One region of the Mesorhizobium sp. Cs1321R2N1 genome, then DNA from elsewhere that is predicted to be linked to it. Evidence: riboswitches for the same ligand, from Rfam matches in the RefSeq annotation. Region 1 holds a riboswitch; each other region holds the start of a gene.
The links. A riboswitch is a leader RNA that binds a small molecule or an ion and turns the genes downstream of it on or off. The one in region 1 is predicted to bind cobalamin.
Positions count from the first base shown of each region.

Region 2: linked by a shared signal. The riboswitch ahead of O7A61_RS26195 (aromatic ring-hydroxylating oxygenase subunit alpha) and the one ahead of O7A61_RS14275 (CbtB domain-containing protein) in region 1 are both predicted to bind cobalamin.
Region 3: linked by a shared signal. The riboswitch ahead of O7A61_RS17695 (DUF1636 family protein) and the one ahead of O7A61_RS14275 (CbtB domain-containing protein) in region 1 are both predicted to bind cobalamin.
Region 4: linked by a shared signal. The riboswitch ahead of O7A61_RS17745 (DUF1636 family protein) and the one ahead of O7A61_RS14275 (CbtB domain-containing protein) in region 1 are both predicted to bind cobalamin.

Region 1 covers NZ_JAPYKP010000045.1:10,788-15,307, forward strand. The annotation lists gene O7A61_RS14265 (MFS transporter) at 1-1,148, shown strand, start outside; gene O7A61_RS14270 (aromatic ring-hydroxylating oxygenase subunit alpha) at 1,153-2,322, opposite strand; cobalamin riboswitch at 2,461-2,657, shown strand; gene O7A61_RS14275 (CbtB domain-containing protein) at 2,694-2,873, shown strand; gene O7A61_RS14280 (CbtA family protein) at 2,889-3,692, shown strand; gene cobU (bifunctional adenosylcobinamide kinase/adenosylcobinamide-phosphate guanylyltransferase) at 3,685-4,200, shown strand; gene cobO (cob(I)yrinic acid a,c-diamide adenosyltransferase) at 4,202-4,520, shown strand, end outside.
Region 2 covers NZ_JAPYKP010000142.1:9,195-13,714, reverse strand. The annotation lists gene O7A61_RS26200 (hybrid-cluster NAD(P)-dependent oxidoreductase) at 1-1,060, opposite strand, end outside; gene O7A61_RS26195 (aromatic ring-hydroxylating oxygenase subunit alpha) at 1,126-2,373, opposite strand; cobalamin riboswitch at 2,489-2,691, opposite strand; gene O7A61_RS26190 (DUF680 domain-containing protein) at 3,175-3,381, shown strand; gene O7A61_RS26185 (DUF680 domain-containing protein) at 3,454-3,657, shown strand; gene O7A61_RS26180 (DUF680 domain-containing protein) at 3,724-3,963, shown strand; gene O7A61_RS26175 (ABC transporter ATP-binding protein) at 4,043-4,520, opposite strand, start outside.
Region 3 covers NZ_JAPYKP010000065.1:21,544-26,063, reverse strand. The annotation lists gene O7A61_RS17705 (Gfo/Idh/MocA family protein) at 1-278, opposite strand, end outside; gene O7A61_RS17700 (LacI family DNA-binding transcriptional regulator) at 470-1,495, shown strand; cobalamin riboswitch at 1,558-1,765, shown strand; gene O7A61_RS17695 (DUF1636 family protein) at 1,892-2,269, shown strand; gene O7A61_RS17690 (ABC transporter ATP-binding protein) at 2,266-3,054, shown strand; gene O7A61_RS17685 (ABC transporter substrate-binding protein) at 3,101-4,048, shown strand; gene O7A61_RS17680 (FecCD family ABC transporter permease) at 4,048-4,520, shown strand, end outside.
Region 4 covers NZ_JAPYKP010000066.1:1,511-6,030, reverse strand. The annotation lists gene O7A61_RS17755 (NADH-quinone oxidoreductase subunit A) at 1-261, opposite strand, end outside; gene O7A61_RS17750 (winged helix-turn-helix domain-containing protein) at 597-1,796, shown strand; cobalamin riboswitch at 1,826-2,032, shown strand; gene O7A61_RS17745 (DUF1636 family protein) at 2,071-2,505, shown strand; gene cobW (cobalamin biosynthesis protein CobW) at 2,502-3,539, shown strand; partial or broken gene O7A61_RS17735 (cobaltochelatase subunit CobN) at 3,558-4,520, shown strand, end outside.

The DNA of each region.
Region 1 (4,520 bases):
ATGCGCGCACCTTCGCCTCGCTCTACGCGGTCGAGTCCTTCGCCCGCGCCATGGTGTCGAGCGTCATCCCGATCCAGGCCTACGAGATACTCCACAACGAGCAGATCGTCTCGATCCTCTACACCGTCGTATCCATGCTCGGCCTGTCGGTGACCTTGTTCATGCCGATGCTGATCCGCCGCTTCGCGCGGCGCTGGGTCTACACGGCAGGCGCCTGCCTGCTCGCCATCGGCTCGCTGTTCTTCGTCACCCACACGCTCGCTGGACAACTCGCCGGCATGCTGTGCCGCGTCATGGGCGCCAGTGCGCTGTCGATCACACTCAACCTCTACATCATGGACCACATCCGCAAGACCGACTTCATGCAGGCCGAATCGCTGCGCATGGCGTGGTCGATGGTTGCCTGGACGGGCGGGCCGACGCTTGGCATTTTCCTTTATGCGCATTTCGGCATCTATGCCGCGCATGGCGCGGTGGCGGTTTTCGCCATGGCTTTGCTGGCGCTGTTCTGGACCTACCGGCTGGGCGACAACCCGTCGATCCGCCCGGGCAAGACGCGGCCGGCAAATCCGCTCGCCAACATCGGCCGCTTCGTGGCGCAGCCAAGGCTCAGGCTCGCCTGGCTGATCGCCTTCGGCCGGTCCTGCTTCTGGACGACGTTCTTCGTCTATGGACCGCTGTTCATGGTGATCACCGGCGAGGGTGAACTGGCGGGCGGCCTGCTGGTCTCGGCCGGCAATGCGCTGCTGTTCATGGCGATCTTCTGGGGCAAGGCAGGAAAACGCTTTGGCGGCCGACGCACCATGACGTTTGCCTACTTCGCCATGTCGGCGTCGCTGCTGGCGGCGGGCACGGTCGGAGCGGCAGAGCCGTTGCTGACCGGCGCCTTCCTGTTGTGCGGCGCCTTCTTCACCATCGCGCTCGACGCGCTGGGCTCGACCGCCTTCATGCGCTCGGTGCGCTCCTATGAACGCGCGCAGATGGCGGCGGTCTACCGCACCTATCTCGACTTTTCCGAATTGACGCCGCCGCTGGTCTATTCGGTGGTGCTGGCCTTCTTCGGATTGGGATCGGTGTTCGTCACGCTCGGCCTGCTGGCGGCGTTTTGCGGCTTCATGACCTGGCGCTACCTGCCTAAATCCCTCTAAAAAATCAGAGCGAAAGCTCAGCATGGCGCTCGCGCACCCAATTGTGGAAGCCGTGCAGCTCATATTCCTCGGGCATCAGCACGCCGGCTGTATGACGCATCGAGCGCAGGCCCTTCTGGTTGATCTCGCAGATCGCGGCATCCTCCTCCAGCACCTGTGTGCCGAAGGCGACGATGTTGTCGATATCGGTGGCGGCGAGCGCCTCGGGCGCGAACAGCCATTCGGCGGTCAATTCGGTCTGTTCGGGACCGAGCGGCACCAGCCGCACGGTCCTGACATAGTCGACATGGCCGACGATGAACATCGAGGGCAGGCTGGTGGCATAGGTCTGGCCGGCGGTGCGTTCCGCCTGCGTCAAGCCGGGGAAAACCGGCCCATGCGTCTGCCCATCACGCGACCATGTTTCAGCCCCGGCGCGCAGGCCGCCGGAGAATTCCGGCGCATCATTGTCGGCATGGCGCGTCCATTCGGGATCGTCATGCCGGCTCATCAGGCCGCGGCCATAGATCGGCACCAGCCGCGACAGGTCCTTGTGGACGCCCGGGCAGTGCAGGCACTCGTTGAAGTTTTCCCAGAAAATCTTCCAGTTGCAGTTCATCACCTTGCGCAGCACATGGCCTGACACCAGCGTGTCCAGCGGCCAGTTGCCGAGGTCGCCGGAGGCCGGGTCGAAGGATGACAGCGCTGAGCCGGCGGCATCTTCAGCAAGATTGACGAAGACGAAGCCCCGCCACACCGAGAGTGCAACGCGATAAAGCGGGTGGTCGGCCTTGTCGAAGCCGTCGGGCAGCGATTTCGACGGTACACGCACCAGATCGCCACGCAGCGAATAGGACCAGGCATGATACGGGCAGGTGATCAGCCGCGCCTTCAGGTGTCCTTCGCCTTCCTGGCAAAGCTGCGAACCGCGATGCCGGCACGTGTTGTGGAAGGCATGCAACGCGCCGGCGTCGTCGCGCAGAACAAGGATTTCCTGCGTACCGACGCGGAAGGTGCGGAATGCCAAAGGCTGGGCAAGGTCGGCCTCGCGGCAGACGAGCAGCCAATTTCTGTACCAGATGGCGTCGAGATCACGCTGATAGGTCTCCTGGTCCCAATAGGCCGATGAGGGCAGCGTCGGCTCGGTTCGGGTCAGGCCGTTATAGGGCTCGCGCTCGCTGGCATCGGGCTGCATGGCTGGCTTCCTGTGAGGGTTGGCAGCCGACACCCGGCCATGAAGTTTGTCAATCAGGAGGGGAGCGGCCTTGCCGATACGACGCTCCTGCGCTGGCGGCTGTCGGAATTTGGTTTGCCGCGCGCGGCGAATTTCCCTATAGTCACCAACGTCGTCGGTTCCTTTTTGGAGCCAAGAGGGAATGCGGTGCGGGCGAGGTTTTGCCCAATGTCGTGGCTGCCCCCGCAACTGTGTGCGGTAGTCCTCTCCATATGCCACTGAAGGTTTTCCTTCGGGAAGGTGGGGAAGGGCGCTTATCCGCGAGCCAGGAGACCTGCCGGCGACAGGAAACTGACTTCGATGCCCTCGGGTGGAGGGCGAAAGGACAAGACATGACTACCGCTTCCGTCTCCCTCGGCGCCTCCGTCTCCTCGCAGGCGCGCTTCATGCAGCTCGCGCTCGCGGCGCTGCTCGGCATGTTCGTCGTTGGCTTTGTCGGTTTCTCGCATATCGATGCGGTCCACAATGCCGCCCACGACTATCGCCACTCGATGGCATTTCCCTGCCACTAACGAGGATCTGACATCATGAATCTGTTTCGCAACGTCGTGTTCGTCGCGGCGATCGCGGGGCTTGTGGCCGGTGTCGTTCTCGCCTGCATGCAGGCCTATGCGACCGTGCCGCTGATCCTCAAGGCGGAAGTCTACGAAAAGGCCGGCGGCGGCCATCACCATGACCACGCGGCCGCACCGGCGGCCAGCAACGATGCGGTGAGCACGGTCGCGCCCGCTGGGAATGCGATGAGCTCTGCCGCGCCCGCGACCGCCGACGCCATGGCGCCGGCGGTGGAAGACGAAGGCTGGGCGCCGGCCGACGGTTTCGAGCGTTTCGCCTTCAGCGTGGTTGCCAATATCGTCACCGGCATCGGCTTCGCGCTGGTCCTGGTCGCGGTTTCCGAGTTTGCCGGCGGCGTCGGCAATTGGCGCCAGGGCGTGTTCTGGGGGCTGGCCGGCTTTGCCGTGTTCACGCTGGCACCAGGCCTTGGCCTGCAGCCGGAACTGCCGGCGATGCCGGCGGCCGATCTGCTTGCGCGCCAGATCTGGTGGACCGCGACGGCGGCGGCGACCGCCATCGGCCTTGGCCTGATCGTGTTTCGCAGATCGCTGCCATTGACCATCCTTGCCGTCTTGCTGATCGTTGCCCCGCACATCGTCGGCGCGCCGCAGCCCGACAGTTTCGAGACGCCTATCCCGGAAGGCCTGCACCATCAGTTCGTGGTGGCGGTGACGGTGACCAATCTGGTGTTCTGGCTGGTGCTCGGCGCGGTCGTGGGCGTGGTGCGCAGGCGCTTCACCGGCACGGCGACCAGCTTGCGCGACAGCTTTGCCTGATCGCGGCAAGCTGATTTTCATCATCGGCGGCGCGCGCTCCGGAAAGAGCGCGCACGCCGAAACATTGGCGATGGCATTGCCCCCGCCATGGGCGTATGTCGCCACGGCGCAAGCCTATGACGACGAGATGCATGAGCGCATCGCACTGCACCGCTCCCGGCGCGGCGAGGGCTGGTCGACCATCGACGCGCCGCTCGACCTTACCGAAGCGCTGGAGGCTTTGCCGGATGATCAGCCGGTGCTTGTCGACTGCCTGACGCTATGGCTCACCAATCATATGCTGGCCGGTCACGACGTCGAGGCGGAGTGCCGACGGCTGGCGGACGTGCTGTCGCGGCCGCGCGGACCGTGGTTCGTCGTGTCGAACGAGGTCGGGCAAGGCATCGTGCCCGACAATGCGCTGGCCCGGCGTTTTCGTGACGATGCCGGCCGGCTCAACCAGCGGGTCGCCGCGGTTGCCGACACGGTGCTGCTGATGGTGGCGGGGCTACCGCTCAAGGTGAAGTGAAATGACTGACATCGACGACAAGGATGAAGAACGCCATCGCGCCAAGATGGCCAAGCGCAAGGCGGTGCAGGACGCCGAGGTTGCGAGCAAGACGGTCGAGAAGGGGTTGCTGATCGTCAACACCGGTCCCGGCAAGGGCAAGACCACGGCCGCCTTCGGGCTGGCGCTGCGGATGCTCGGCTACGGCAAGCGCGTCGGCGTCGTGCAATTCATCAAGGGCAAATGGCATACCGGCGAGAAGGATGCGTTTGCCGCCTTCGGCGACCGCGTCGTCTGGCACGCAATGGGTGAGGGTTTCACCTGGGAGACCCAGGACCTGA
Region 2 (4,520 bases), on a different contig from region 1:
AGGCCAGGATGAAGCCATCGTCGATCTCGTGATCGAGGATGCCGCCATTGTGGCTCATCTCGACGCTGCCGGAGACTTTCTTCACCTTGCAGGTTCCGCACAGGCCGAATTCGCAGGCCGCCGGTATCCGCACGCCCGAAGCACGCGCCGTCTGCAACACGGTCTGGCCGGCGACACAGTCGGCGTCGACGTCCGAAAGCGCGAAGCGGATCGGCGTTGCGGCTTCGACGGGGACAGCCACACCGTCCTGCGCCGGCGCCGCGAATGGCACCGGGATTTCCTCAACGGTCGGCGCGGCAAAGCTCTCCTGATGGTACTTTGCCATGTCGAAGCCGGCGGCTTCGAGCATGCCGCGCACGGCGCGCATGAAGGGGTCGGGGCCGCAGCAGAAGATTTCGCGTTCGCGGAAATCCGGCGCCAGCAGCGGCAGCCGGATAGCGTCGATGCGGCCCATATGGCCATACCAGCCCTCGCGGCTCGACCGTTCCTCGATCATGAAGCCGAGCGACAGGCCCGGCATGTGGCCGCCGAGCAGCTCCAGCTCCTTGCGGAAGATGATCTCTTCCGGGCGCCGCGCGCAGTTGACGAAGCCGACATCGGTCCATGGCGCGCAGTCGTTCAGCCAGCGCAGCATCGACATCATCGGCGTCACGCCGGATCCGGCCGAGATGAACAGATATTTCGCCGCCGGATGGCTGTGCAGTGAAAAGTCGCCGCCTGGTCCATAGGCCTTGACGTGCGAGCCCGGCGCCAGGTGATCGAACATCCAGCGTGTGCCGATGCTGCCCACCTGCGCCTTCACCGTCACCGCGATCGAGAATGGCCGCGACGGTGACGATGACAGCGTATAGGTGCGCATCAGCGGCCCGTCCGGTGTCGGCAATTCCAGCGTCACGAACTGGCCCGGCTTGTAGCGGAACCAGGTCTGGTTGTCGGACCGGAAGGTGAAGGTCTTCACGTCGGGCGCCTCGTCGGTGACGCCGGTCACTTCCAGCACCTGCAACCTGTCGTTCCAGGGCGCCATCTGGTCGAGATGGCGATAGAGGCCGAGATCCGTCATCGCATTCATCCTCTTGTCCCTTTTGTTCCGCGCATGTCCAAAACCGCCGTCTCTAGCGATATGCCTTAGGCAACGCTGCGCAGGGCCGGCCGGCCGCCTTCGGCAAGCCGTGGCCCGATGAAGGATGCGTACCACTCGACGAACTGGATCACGCCGCCCTCATGCATCTCCGAATAGGGGCCTGGCTCGTAGGCCGGCGACAGGATGCCGAAGGCGTTTTCCTCGACGATGCGGCGATCCTGGTCGTTGGTCTCGGTCCAGACATGGGTGAGTTCTGCGAGATCGTAATCGACGCCCTCGACCGCATCCTTGTGCACCAGCCATTTGGTCGTCACCGCCGTTTCCGTGGCGCTGATCGGCAGCACTCGGAAGGTGACGGCGTGGTCGCCCAGGATGTGGTTCCAGGTCGTCGGATAGTGGTAAAGCAGCAACGAACCGATGCGGTTGGTTGAAACGCTGTCGGAAAGATTCCTCTCGACCGCGCGCTTTCCCGTCATCGTGTAGCTGACGGCATCGCGCAGCAGCGGCGCGCGGGTCGCGCGATACTGGCCGGCCGGATCGATGCGGAACTTGCTCGGCAGGCCGGCCGCTTCGCATTTCGCCCAGTGCGCCAGCATCTCCGGGTCGCTGTCGGCGCCTTGGACGCCCGTCACCGTCGGTGCTTCCGGGAAGGTCTTGCAGAGTTCGGGATGGTTGCCGGCGCAATGATAGCATTCGCGGTTGTTCTCCCAGACCAGCTTCCAGTTGCCCTTCTCGATGATGGTGCTCTCGAAGGCGACTTTTGCCTCACGCAGCCGGTGCGGCAAAAGGTAGGGCTCGATCATCGCCCGCATCGGCGCGAAGTCGGCTGGCTCCTTGGCCAGGCAGATGAAGACATGGCCGGCGACGCTTTCGCAGGCGACCGGCTTCAGGCCGAACTGGCTCTTGTCGAACCCATCGGCCATCTGGCGGGCGAACAGCAGCCGGCCGTCGAGCTCGTAGGTCCATTGGTGATAGGGACAGACCAGCTTGGCGGCCGTGCCCTTGTCGGAATTGCAGACGCGGCTGCCGCGATGGCGGCAGGAATTGTGGAAGGCGTTGATCTTGCCCTGCTGATCGCGCACCAGCACGACCGGATAATCGCCGATCTGCATGGTGATGAAGCTGCCCGGCTTGGGCAATTCGCAATCATGGCCGATGAACAGCCAGTCGCGATACCAGATCAACTCCATGTCGAGCTTGAAGTAGTCCGGGTCGGTGTAAAAGGGCTGTTCCAGCGAAAAGCCTTGTCTGCGGCTGTTCAAGAGCCTCAGCATGTCGTTGCGCGCGTCCATGTCCTGTCCTCAGTTTCAAGGACTGAACTGGTGGTGATTGAGGAAGGACTGGGCGCAGATCGGCGAAAAGCCGGACAGACACCATCCGCCTCTTGACCGCCCACCGCGATCAGTCGAGTTCTAGCGATCTCGGGCTGGTTTCCGGGCTCTGGAGTTGTCCCTTGCGGACCATCGCGACACCTTCCCAGGCTTTCGCCCAGTGGTCTCCCGTTGCGACTTGAACTCCACCACCGTTGCGGGGGCAGCGCCGGAATCTGACCGGCTTCCCAATTCTCCGCTCCGTCGTCACGCAGCGGCACCTGAGATGCCTGATCTAACCACGACAGACTTTGCGACATCGGCATGAAAGCGACATCGCATCCATGCGGCGCGACACGCATGCTGGATCGTCATGACAGGCTTGTAGCCGATTGGAATCGCCTTCTGTCGCCAAGCCGCGCCGACCCCTTTGCCGGCAGCAAATAGGTTAACAGTTTCAAAAAGTGACTATTAGAGGAGGCTAAAATCGAACCGAACGGTTCGTTTCTGTTGACGGTGCGTGCAAGACGCTGTGAACGCCGAGCCTCCGACACAGTTGGTGATCAGGACGCTGTTTTAACGTAACTAACTGATATCACAAGATAAAATAAGAGATGCGGAAGGCGCTGGTACAATTTCAAGTGGTGGAGTCATGGTCCACGCTGAACAACTTCGTGATTGGAAACGGCAAGGGTGCTCTCCCACATCGGGGCTGTCCGAACGACGCGATTTAATCCCAAGACACGCCGCTAGACGGACGGAAAAATACTGGAGTACCAAAAAATGAAAAAGATCATTCTCACTGCCGCCGCCCTTCTGGCTGTTTCCGGCAGCGCCTTCGCTGGTAGCGACAATTACGGTTCGAACGGCGCCAACCAGCCTGCTGCCGCGGTGGACAGTTCGTACACCGCTTCCACCTCCACCAAGACGTCGGAGCCTGTTGCTCAGACGCCTGCTCAGGGCAGCGATCGCAACCTCTTCGGCCGCTAACGGCCTGTCCCCACGGATTGGCGGGCTTGCCCGCCGATCCGGCGGAATTCAAGAAATTCAGGAGTACCTAAAATGAACAAGATCCTTATTGCCGCCGCCGCCGTTCTGGCCATTTCCGGCAGCGCTTTTGCCAGCGACAACTATGGCTCCAACGGTGCCAACCAGCCTGCCGCCGCGGTGGACAACTCGTACACCGCGTCGGTCGACAAGTCGGCTCCTGCCAGCCAGGAGCCCGTCCAGCACGGCGCCGATCGCAACCTGTTCGGCAACAACTAACATCTCTTCAAGCAAGGACGGCGCGCTCAGCCCGCCCCTTGAATTCGAAAAAATCGGAGTACCAAAATGAAAAAGATTGTTCTTACCGCCGCCGCTCTTCTGATTGCCGCTGGCAGCGCCTATGCCGGCAACGACAACGTTGGCGGCACCGACATCAACAAGCAGGCGACCGTCAACGTCGACACCTCGCATACGGGCTCGATCCGCAAGAGCGAATCGCCTGTCTACAAGCTGCTCAATTCGTCGGGCGACGTACAGAAGTCCGCCCCTCAGGGCGCAGACCGCAACCTCTTCGGCAACAACTAACCAGCCGTGGTAATATACAAAAGAGAGCGGCGGGCTTGCCCGCCGCTCTCTTTTTGCGTTGTCGAGACAGCTTGTGGTCTCAGGCGGCTTTTGCTTCCGCTTCCTGCAGGGCGAACGACCGTCCATCCGCATCGAAGATATGAAGATCTCCGGCATTGGCGGTCAGCCGCAGCGTCGAGCCGCGCTTGACCTCGACATTGCCCGGCAACTTGGTCACCAGCGGCAGGTCGGCACGGCCGATGTCGATATAGACCAGCTGAACCTCACCGAGCTGCTCGAGATAATCGACCGTCCCCTCGAACAGATAATCGCTGCCACTGGCGATCGCGAGATCTTCCGGCCGCACGCCGAAGCTGACCGCCGCTCCTTTTGCCGAAGCAGGCGTCGCGATCGGTACCGTCGCCTTGCGGCCGCCGACATGACTGACGATGGTCGGATTGCCCGTCTTGTCGACCGCCGCCGGCAGGATATTCATGGCCGGTGAGCCGATGAACTGGGCGACGAAGAGGTTGCCGGGGCTCTTGTAGAGCTCCATCGGCGTGCCGACCTGCTCGATG
Region 3 (4,520 bases), on a different contig from region 1:
AGCAGATGGCAATGATGGGCAAAGGCGGAAAACGCAACGTCGCGCCGGGCGGCGGGAACCACCACATCGAAGACCGCTTGCGGTCGGGTCTGGTCGAGCACGGCGTCGAGACTGGTGCCGGTGACGGCACCACCAAGGTCGTATTCGCGAGCCCTGGCCTTCGCCCTGTCGGCATCGAGATCGACAAGGCCGACAATGGCGAGCCCGTCGATTTGCCGCGCGGCATCGAGCCAGGCCTTGCTCATCGCTCCGCAGCCGACCAGAACGGCGTCGATCATCCAGCGCTCCTCCTCTCGGCCCCTCCAGGCCGATCGTCCCGGCGTTCACGACGTGACCGTAAACGTTTTTCCGTAAACGTTTACGAGAACACACCCGAAGGCGTAGAATGTCAATCGGCCGCCCATGAAAATCGTCGTTGCGCCTTGGCCAGGGCGGCCACCGGTGCTAGCCAAGCAAGGGGGAGAGTCACTTGGCGTCCAGCATTCACGACCTTGCCCGTCACCTGAACATTTCGATCGGCACGGTGTCGCGCGCCCTCAACGGCCGCGCCGACGTCAATGCCCACACGCGCCAGCGCGTTCTCGAGGCGGCCAGGGCTCTCAACTATTCGCCGAACCAGTCCGGCCGCAGTCTCAGGCAAGGCGCTACCCACTCGATCGCATTCATGCTGCAGCCGCATCCGGGCGACCAGGAATACGGCGAGCCGTTCTTCATTCCGTTCCTGACTGGATTGCAGGGCCGGCTCGCCGAAAGCGGGCTGGATCTCATCGTGGTGATGGGCGCGCCGGGCGACTATCAGCAGGAGCGCCTGCGGCGTGTCGTCGAGACGCGCCGTGCCGATGCGGTTGTGCTGGCCTGGACGCGGCGCGAGGACGAGCGCATCGACTATCTGACCCAGGCCGGCTTCCCCTTCGCCACGCTCGGCCGCAGCCGCTCCGGCGACAAGGCCTACCCCTCGCTCGATCTCGATTTCGAAAAAGCAGGCGCCGACGCGGTCGATCGGCTGGTGGCGCGCGGCCATCGCCGGATCGCCGCCATCCGCCCGTCGCTCGATCTGAATTTCGGCTATCTGTTCCTCGACGGCTACCGCAAGGCCTTGCGCCGGCATGGCATCGCCGTCGATCCCGGCCTGATTGCCGGCGGCTTCATCAACGAGGCCGGTGGCTACGAAGTGACACCGCAGGTGATGCGGCGCAAGGACCCGCCGACCGCCATCATCTTCAACAATGACGCAATGGCGCTTGGGGGCTGCAAGGCGCTGGCCGAGATGGGCATCAAACCGGGTCACGACATGGCGGTGACCGTCATCGTCGATACGCCGCTCTGCCGCTATTTCTCGCCGGCGTTGACCGCTTTCCGCCCGGCGCTGCAGCCCATGGGACGGCGGCTCGCCGAAATGCTGCTGGCGTCGCTGCCGGGTTTTGCGGGGGCCGCCGGGCCAGAGACCATCAGGGAGGTCTGGCCGCTGGAACTGATCGCCCGCGACAGCGATTGACCATTTGTTGGTTCTGTTATAACAAAACAAACGATCGGCTTGCCTCGCCGCCGCGCGCGGCCTAGGCTGCGACTCGTGATGGTCCCCGAGCCGAAAGGCGAGGGGTGAAAAGGGAACGCGGTGAGATCCGATTTTGGGTCGAGGCCGCGGCTGCCCCCGCAACTGTAAGCGGCGAGCAAGATCCGGAACGCCACTGGCCGGCAAGGCTGGGAAGGCAGGATTGCGCAGAGACCCGTGAGCCAGGAGACCTGCCATCACTGAGTTGACCGGACGGGGTGTGCCGGGAGGAAACGTGGACATCGGTCTTGTCGGCCGGTCGACCAACATCCTTCCGTCGCCAGTTTTGAAAGTGACGGGAAGTTGGACGGCGCAATCGATCATATTCACCCCGGACCCATGCACCAGATCATCGTGTGCACCCTTTGCCGCGACGTGCCGACCGGCGTCAGGTCGGGCGAAGGTTTGTGCACCGAGTTGCGCTCCCGCCTCTCGGCCCAGCCTGACGTGGCGCTTGGTTTCACGGTCGAGGGCGTGGCTTGCATGGCGGGTTGCGCGCGTCCCCTGGTGGTGGCTTTCCAGGCGCCTGGCAAGGCCGCCTATCTCTTCGGGTCGGTCGATGCGCAGGCCGACGCTGCCGATCTCGTGCGGTTTGCCAGGCTTTACGCCTCGCTTCCCGACGGCTGGTGCAATTCCGGACAACGTCCGCCGCGCCTAGCCGGCAAGACGCTGGCCCGCATCCCGGGACCCGGCAAGCTGGCGGATGGCAATCGGTGACAGCGCCGCTTCTCGATGCGCGCGACTTGGGCGCGATGGCGAATGGCCGGCATCTGGTCCATGCGGTCAGCCTGTCGGTGACGTCAGGCGACCGCCTCGCCATCATTGGCCCCAACGGCGCCGGCAAGACCACGCTGCTGCGCATGTTGTCCGGCATGCTCAGGCCAAGCTCGGGGGAGGTGAAGCTTGGCGGGCGACGCCTGGACAGGATTTCACCCGCCGAGCGGGCCCTGCATATCGCCGTCGTGGGCCAGACAGACCAGCCGGACCCACGGCTGGCGGTGATCGATTATGTCGAGCTTGGCCGCGTCCCGCATGCCGGCCTGAGGCGCCGCGGCGAGGAACGCGACATTGTCGTGGATGCGCTGCGGCGGACCGGCCTGTTGCCGCTGCTCGGCCGGACCATCGGCTCGCTGTCTGGTGGCGAACGCCAACGCGCCCAGCTTGCACGCGCCATCGCGCAGAAGCCCAAAATCCTATTCCTCGACGAGCCGACCAACCACCTCGATCCGCGCGCCCGCGCGGAACTGCTCGAACTGGTGGCCGGCTTCGGCATGACCGTGATCGCGGTGCTGCACGATCTGACGCTGGTGGCACCCTTCGCCACCAAGGTGGCGGTGATGAACGAGGCTCGGCTGCATGCGCTGGCGCCGCCGCACGAGGCGCTGACGCAGCAGCTGATCCGCGAGATTTTCGGCATCGACGTGTTTCGCCTGCGCCATCCCACCGAGGACCGCGAACTGACGGTGTTCGAGCTTCCGAACCGCGCCGCACCGCCGTCCTGATCAAATCCATCCTTATCCGACACGGTTCAACCAAGGAGCAAAGTCCGTGAAACGCCTCGCCCTGTCCCTCGTCTTCTCGTTGCTGGCCTCGACGGCCTTTGCCTTCCCCGTGACCGTCGACAGCTGCGGCAAGCCGCTGACCTTCGACGCGCCGCCAAAGCGCGCCGTCATCCATGATCTCAACATGGCCGAGATGGCCTTCGCGCTGAAGCTGCAGCCGTCTATTGTCGGCCTGACCGGTATCACCGGATGGTATAAAGTCGGCCCCGACTTCAAGGCAGAGCAGGGTTCCATTCCCGAACTGGCACCGAAATATCCGACGCTGGAGAACCTCCTCGCCGTCGAGCCCGACTTCTTCTTCGCCGGCTGGTGCTACGGCATGAAGCCTGGCGGTGACGTGACCCCCGACACGCTCGCTCCGCACGGCATCAAGACGCTGGTGCTGACCGAAAGCTGCGTCCATCTCGACAGGAGCCGCCCGGCCGCCTCCATGGACCTGCTCTATGGCGACATCGAAAAGCTGGGCAAGATCTTCGGCAAGGAAGCAGAAGCGGAGAAGCTTGTCTCCGGCTGGAAGGCGCAACTCGCCGATATCATCGCCAAGGTCGGCAGCGCCAAGGGAACACGCGTGTTCCTTTACGATTCCGGCGAGGACAAGCCGTTTACCGCGGGAAAGTTCGCCATCCCCAGCGCCATGATATCGGCGGCCGGCGGCGACAACATCATGGCCGACATGGACACGAGCTGGGGCAACACGGACTGGGAGACGGTGGCGGCGCGCAATCCGCAATTCCTCATCCTGCTCGATTATCAGGACGGCGGCGGTTACAGGAAACTGCTCGATTTCCTGAAGGCGCACCCGGCGATGAAAGAGACGGACGCAGTCAGGAACGAGCGCTTCGTGGCGCTTCGTTACGCCGAGCTGACGCCAGGACCGGCGAACATCGACGCCATCGGCAAGATCGCCAGGGCGATGCATCCGGAAGCGTTCTGATGGCTCTCGCCCGGGAGCACAAATCCGGCGCGCTTTCCGGGCACAAGGGCTTCACGCTGGCCATGACGGCGGGCGCGGTGGCGCTCGTCGCGCTGGCGCTGCTGTCGATCGCCTACGGCTCGACGCTGATACCTCTAGCCGATGTCGTCGCCGCCCTTGGCCGTTCCATCGGGCTGGATGAACCTCAGATATCGGGTCCGGTCGGCAGGATCGTCGTCGACCTGCGGCTGCCGCGCACGATCCTGGCGATCTGTGTCGGCGGCGGGCTGGGCATCGTCGGCGCGCTTTTGCAGACGGTGACCCGCAACGACCTTGCCGACCCCTTCCTGTTCGGCCTGTCGTCGGGAGCCGCTGCCGGCGCGGTTTCCGTCATCACCGTCCTCGGCGACAGTTTCGGCATCTGGACCTTGCCTGTGGCTGCGTTCACCGGCGGCATACTCGCCGCTTCCATCGTGCTTTTGCTGGTGGCGCG
Region 4 (4,520 bases), on a different contig from region 1:
GAAGGACACCGCCCAAGGGAAGAGGAAGGCTACTTCCAGGTCGAAGATGATGAACAGGATCGACACCAGGTAGAAGCGGATGTCGAATTTCATGCGGGCGTCGTCGAACGAGTTGAATCCGCATTCATAGGCGGACAGCTTCTCGGGATCCGGGTTGCGGTAGGCTACTAGGAACGGCGCGGCCAGCAGCGCCAGACCGACCACCAGCGCCACGCCAATAAACAGGACGATGGGCAGGTACGAACTGAGGAGTGCGTTCATGCAGCGGCTTTCCGTTGGCGCCAATCCACGTTGATTACAGCACCGGACCTTAATGCGGAAGCGTGACAGTTTAACCGCTGAACCGTTTTAAGGAGCCTATGCTGCAACGCGGCGAGGGTTAGCGCAGCACTTCCAGCGAAGCAAGTCAAACCTTGTTCAAAACACCGAGCTGGACGGCAATCCGGGAGAAACTGGTCCCATACGCTCCTGTTTGATTTCCTTCGCACTTTACTCCACTTTTTTCTCCTGACACGGTTGCCGCCAAAACCCTGCTAGCATGGGCTGGAATCACGCCTTGCAACGACGCCAGACAGGTCCATCAGGGACGCATCCGCATGAAGGAAAAGATCTCGCTTGCCGCCGCCCGGCGCATTGCGCTTGCCGCTCAAGGATTTCTCGATCCCCGCCCAGCCGGCACGCCCGACCGCCGCCATTTCGCCCGCGTTCTGTCCCGCACCGGCCTGCTGCAGATCGATTCCGTCAGTGCGGTGGTTCGTGCCCATTACATGCCGCTCTATTCGCGTCTTGGCCCCTATCCCCTCGCTTTGCTCGACAACGCCGCCGTGACCCGCAAGCGCACGGTCTTCGAATACTGGGCGCATGAGGCCTCGTTCCTGCCGGTCGAAACCTACCCGCTGATGCGCTGGCGCATGCAGCGCGCCGAGCAAGGCGATGAAATGTATCTGGGGCTGGCCAAATGGGGCCGCGAGCACGCCGCCTACATAGAAGAGATCTACCGCGAGGTCGTCCAGCGCGGCCCGGTCGCCGCTTCCGCGCTGGAGGGCCAGAAAGGCTCCGGCGGCTGGTGGGGCTGGAGCCACGCCAAGCATGCCTTCGAATGGCTGTTCTGGGCCGGGCGCATCACCACGGCGCACCGGCGCGGCTTCGAGCGCTTTTACGACCTGCCAGAGCGCGTGCTGCCGCAGGCGATTCTCGACCTGCCAGTACCGGGCGCCGAGGATGCACATCGTGAATTGCTGCGCATCTCCGCCCGCGCCCACGGCATCGCGACATCGGGCGACCTGCGCGACTATTTTCGACTCTCCCCCGCCGACATGAAAGGCCGGCTGGAGGAATTGGTCGAACTCGGCGAGTTGCTGCCGGTCCGCGTCGAGGGCTGGGACAAGCCGGCTTACCTCTATAGGGACGCGCGATTGCCACGCAAGATCGAGGCCCGCGCCCTGCTGGCGCCGTTCGACCCCGTTGTCTTCGAGCGCTCGCGCTCAGAGCGGCTGTTCAATTTTCACTACCGGATCGAGATCTACACGCCGGCCGACAAGCGCCAATACGGCTATTATGTCCTGCCCTTCTTGCTCGGCGACAGGATCGTGGCGCGCGTCGACCTCAAGGCAGACCGGCCGGCAAGTGTCCTGCGTGCTCATGCTGCTTACGCCGAGCCCGGCGCACCGCCCGATACCGCCGCTCAGCTTTTCGAGGAATTGAAGCAGATGCAGGGCTGGCTTGGCCTCGAACGCATCGAAGTGACGCCTGCCGGCGACCTGGGCCCGGCGCTGTCCGACATCGCGGTGTCGTAAGCTCGCGTTGACACCGCTGCCCGCAAGAGCCTAAATCGGATCCAGACGGTCTCCTCTCGGCAAAGGGAGGAGCCAAGAGGGAATGCGGTGCGGGATTGAAAATCCCAAATCCGCGGCTGTCCCCGCAACTGTGAGCGAAGAGCCAAGGCCGAAAGCCACTGGGATTGTCCCGGGAAGGCGGCTACCCAAGGCGATGACCCGCGAGCCAGGAGACCTGCCGTCTGGAATGCTAGTATCCGATCGCCCGGCGGGTTTTCCGGGCAAGGAGCCTGATTTGGATCGCGACAGCAGTTTTTCGGCTGAAACAACGGACATTTCGTCCGGCGAGGATGATTCCCTGGCCAGTATCACTGTCATCGTCTGCGCCTCCTGTCGCGACGAGAGCGGCTCGGACGCCCATCCCCGGGCCGGCGAACTTTTGGCCGAAGATACGCGCCAAGCCGCCTCGGGCGACAACATCCGCATCCGCACCGTCGAATGCCTCGGCAATTGCAAACGCCGACTGAGCGCCGCGATCCTGCGTGACGGCTGCTGGAGCTATGTTTTCGGCGATCTGACCACGACCAGCGGCGCCGATCTCGTCACCGGCGCGAAACTCTTCGCCACCTCCAGCGACGGCCTCATTCCCTGGCGGGGCCGGCCCGACAGCCTCAAGCGCGGCCTCGTTGCCCGCATCCCTCCCCCCGACATGCTGAAAGACTTGATATGACCGCATCCGTTTCCCGCGTTCCCTGCACCGTCGTCACCGGCTTCCTCGGCGCCGGCAAGACGACCCTTGTCCGCCATCTCCTGGAAAACGCCGGCGGCAAGCGTATCGCGATCATTGTCAACGAGTTCGGCGACATCGGCATCGACGGCGAGATCCTCAAGGGCTGCGGCATCGACACCTGCCCCGAGGAAAACATCGTCGAGCTGGCCAATGGCTGCATCTGCTGCACCGTCGCCGACGATTTCGTGCCGGCGCTCGACCAGATCCTGTCGCTGACGCCGAAGGTCGACCATATCCTGATCGAAACCTCGGGCCTCGCTTTGCCCAAGCCGCTGGTCCAGGCCTTCCAGTGGCCGACAGTGAAGAGCCGGGTAACCGTCGATGGCGTCATCGCCGTGGTCGACGGTCCCGCACTTGCCGAAGGCCGCGTCGCCAACGACATGGACGCCCTGCAGGCGCAGCGCGCCGGGGATGAAAGCCTCGACCATGATGATCCTGTCGAGGAGGTGTTCGAGGATCAGATCGCCTGCGCCGACCTGATCATCCTGTCGAAGAGCGACCTGATGGACGCCGAGGGCTCAGCCCGCGCCCATGCCATCATTGGCGAACACTCCGCCCGCGCCGTAAAGATCGTGCCGACGTCTCATGGCAAGGTCGATCCCTCGGTGCTGCTCGGGCTTGGTCTCGCCGTCGAGGACGACATCGAGAACCGCAAATCCCATCACGACGGCGCATTCGACCACGAGCATGATGACTTCGACACGTTCATCGTCGACATCCCATCGATCGCCAATCCGGACGAACTGGCAAAACGCGTCGCCGCCGCCGCCGAACAGGAAAACGTGCTGCGGGTGAAAGGCTTCGTCGAGGTCGGTGGCAAGCCGATGCGGCTCCTGCTGCAGGCCGTCGGCCCGCGCGTCAATCATTACTACGACCGGGCCTGGACCGCCGGGGACGACCGCCGCTCGCGCCTCGTCGTCATCGGCCTCAAGGGGCTGAACCGTCCGGCGATCGAACGTATCCTCGCCGGCTGATTTCAGGCACGGGCCGCGATGCACATCCTCACCACGACCTCCGCCTCGCTCGACGACCTCGCCGAGCCTGTCGATCTCCGGCAGGCGCCGGCGGATATCGTTGCCTTGTCCTTCACCGACAGCGATCTCGCCGGACTGGCGGCGGCATGGAAGGCCGACGCCGATCGCCTGCCGTCGATGCGGCTCGCCGCACTGCGCGACCTGCGCCATCCCATGTCCGTGGATCTCTGGATCGACAGCGTCGCCAGCCATGCCAAGGTGATCCTGGTGCGCATCCTCGGCGGCTACGACTGGTGGCGCTATGGCTGCGACCAACTCGCGGCAATCGCCCGCGAGCGCGGCATAAGACTGGCGCTGCTTCCGGGTGAAAGCCATGACGAGGATCTCAGGCTGATCGAAGCCTCGACGCTGCCGCGCGCCGAACTCGACGGCCTGCTCGGCTATTTCCGCGAGGGCGGCCCGGCCAATATGAGCGCCCTGGTGCACAGGCTGGCAGGCCTGGCTGGACAAGATATGCCCGTCGCCAGTCCGGTCAGCGTGCCGAAAGCTGGTTACTATCAATCTGGATTGGGGGTCGCAGAACAGCCGGACCTTTCAAATGCCAGCACTCCCATCATCCCGATTCTCTTCTACCGATCGATGCTGCTTGCAGCCGATGTCGCCCCGATCGATGCGCTGGCCGAGGCTTTACACTCCCAGGGACTGGCACCGGTCCCGATCTTCGTTTCCAGTCTCAAGGATCCGGTGTCCCTGGCGTTCGTCGAAAATACCATCGCATCGCTGAAACCCGCCGCCATCATCACCGCGACCGCTTTCGCTTCTGGCGCCGAGCCCGGCGTGGAAACCCCGTTCGACCGCGCCGGCGTGCCTGTCTTCCAGGTCATCGTCGGCACCACGCGCCGCGACGTGTGGGAAAACAATCAGCGGGGACTGGCGCCCGCCGACCTTGCCATGCATGTCGTGCTGCCCGAACTCGATGGC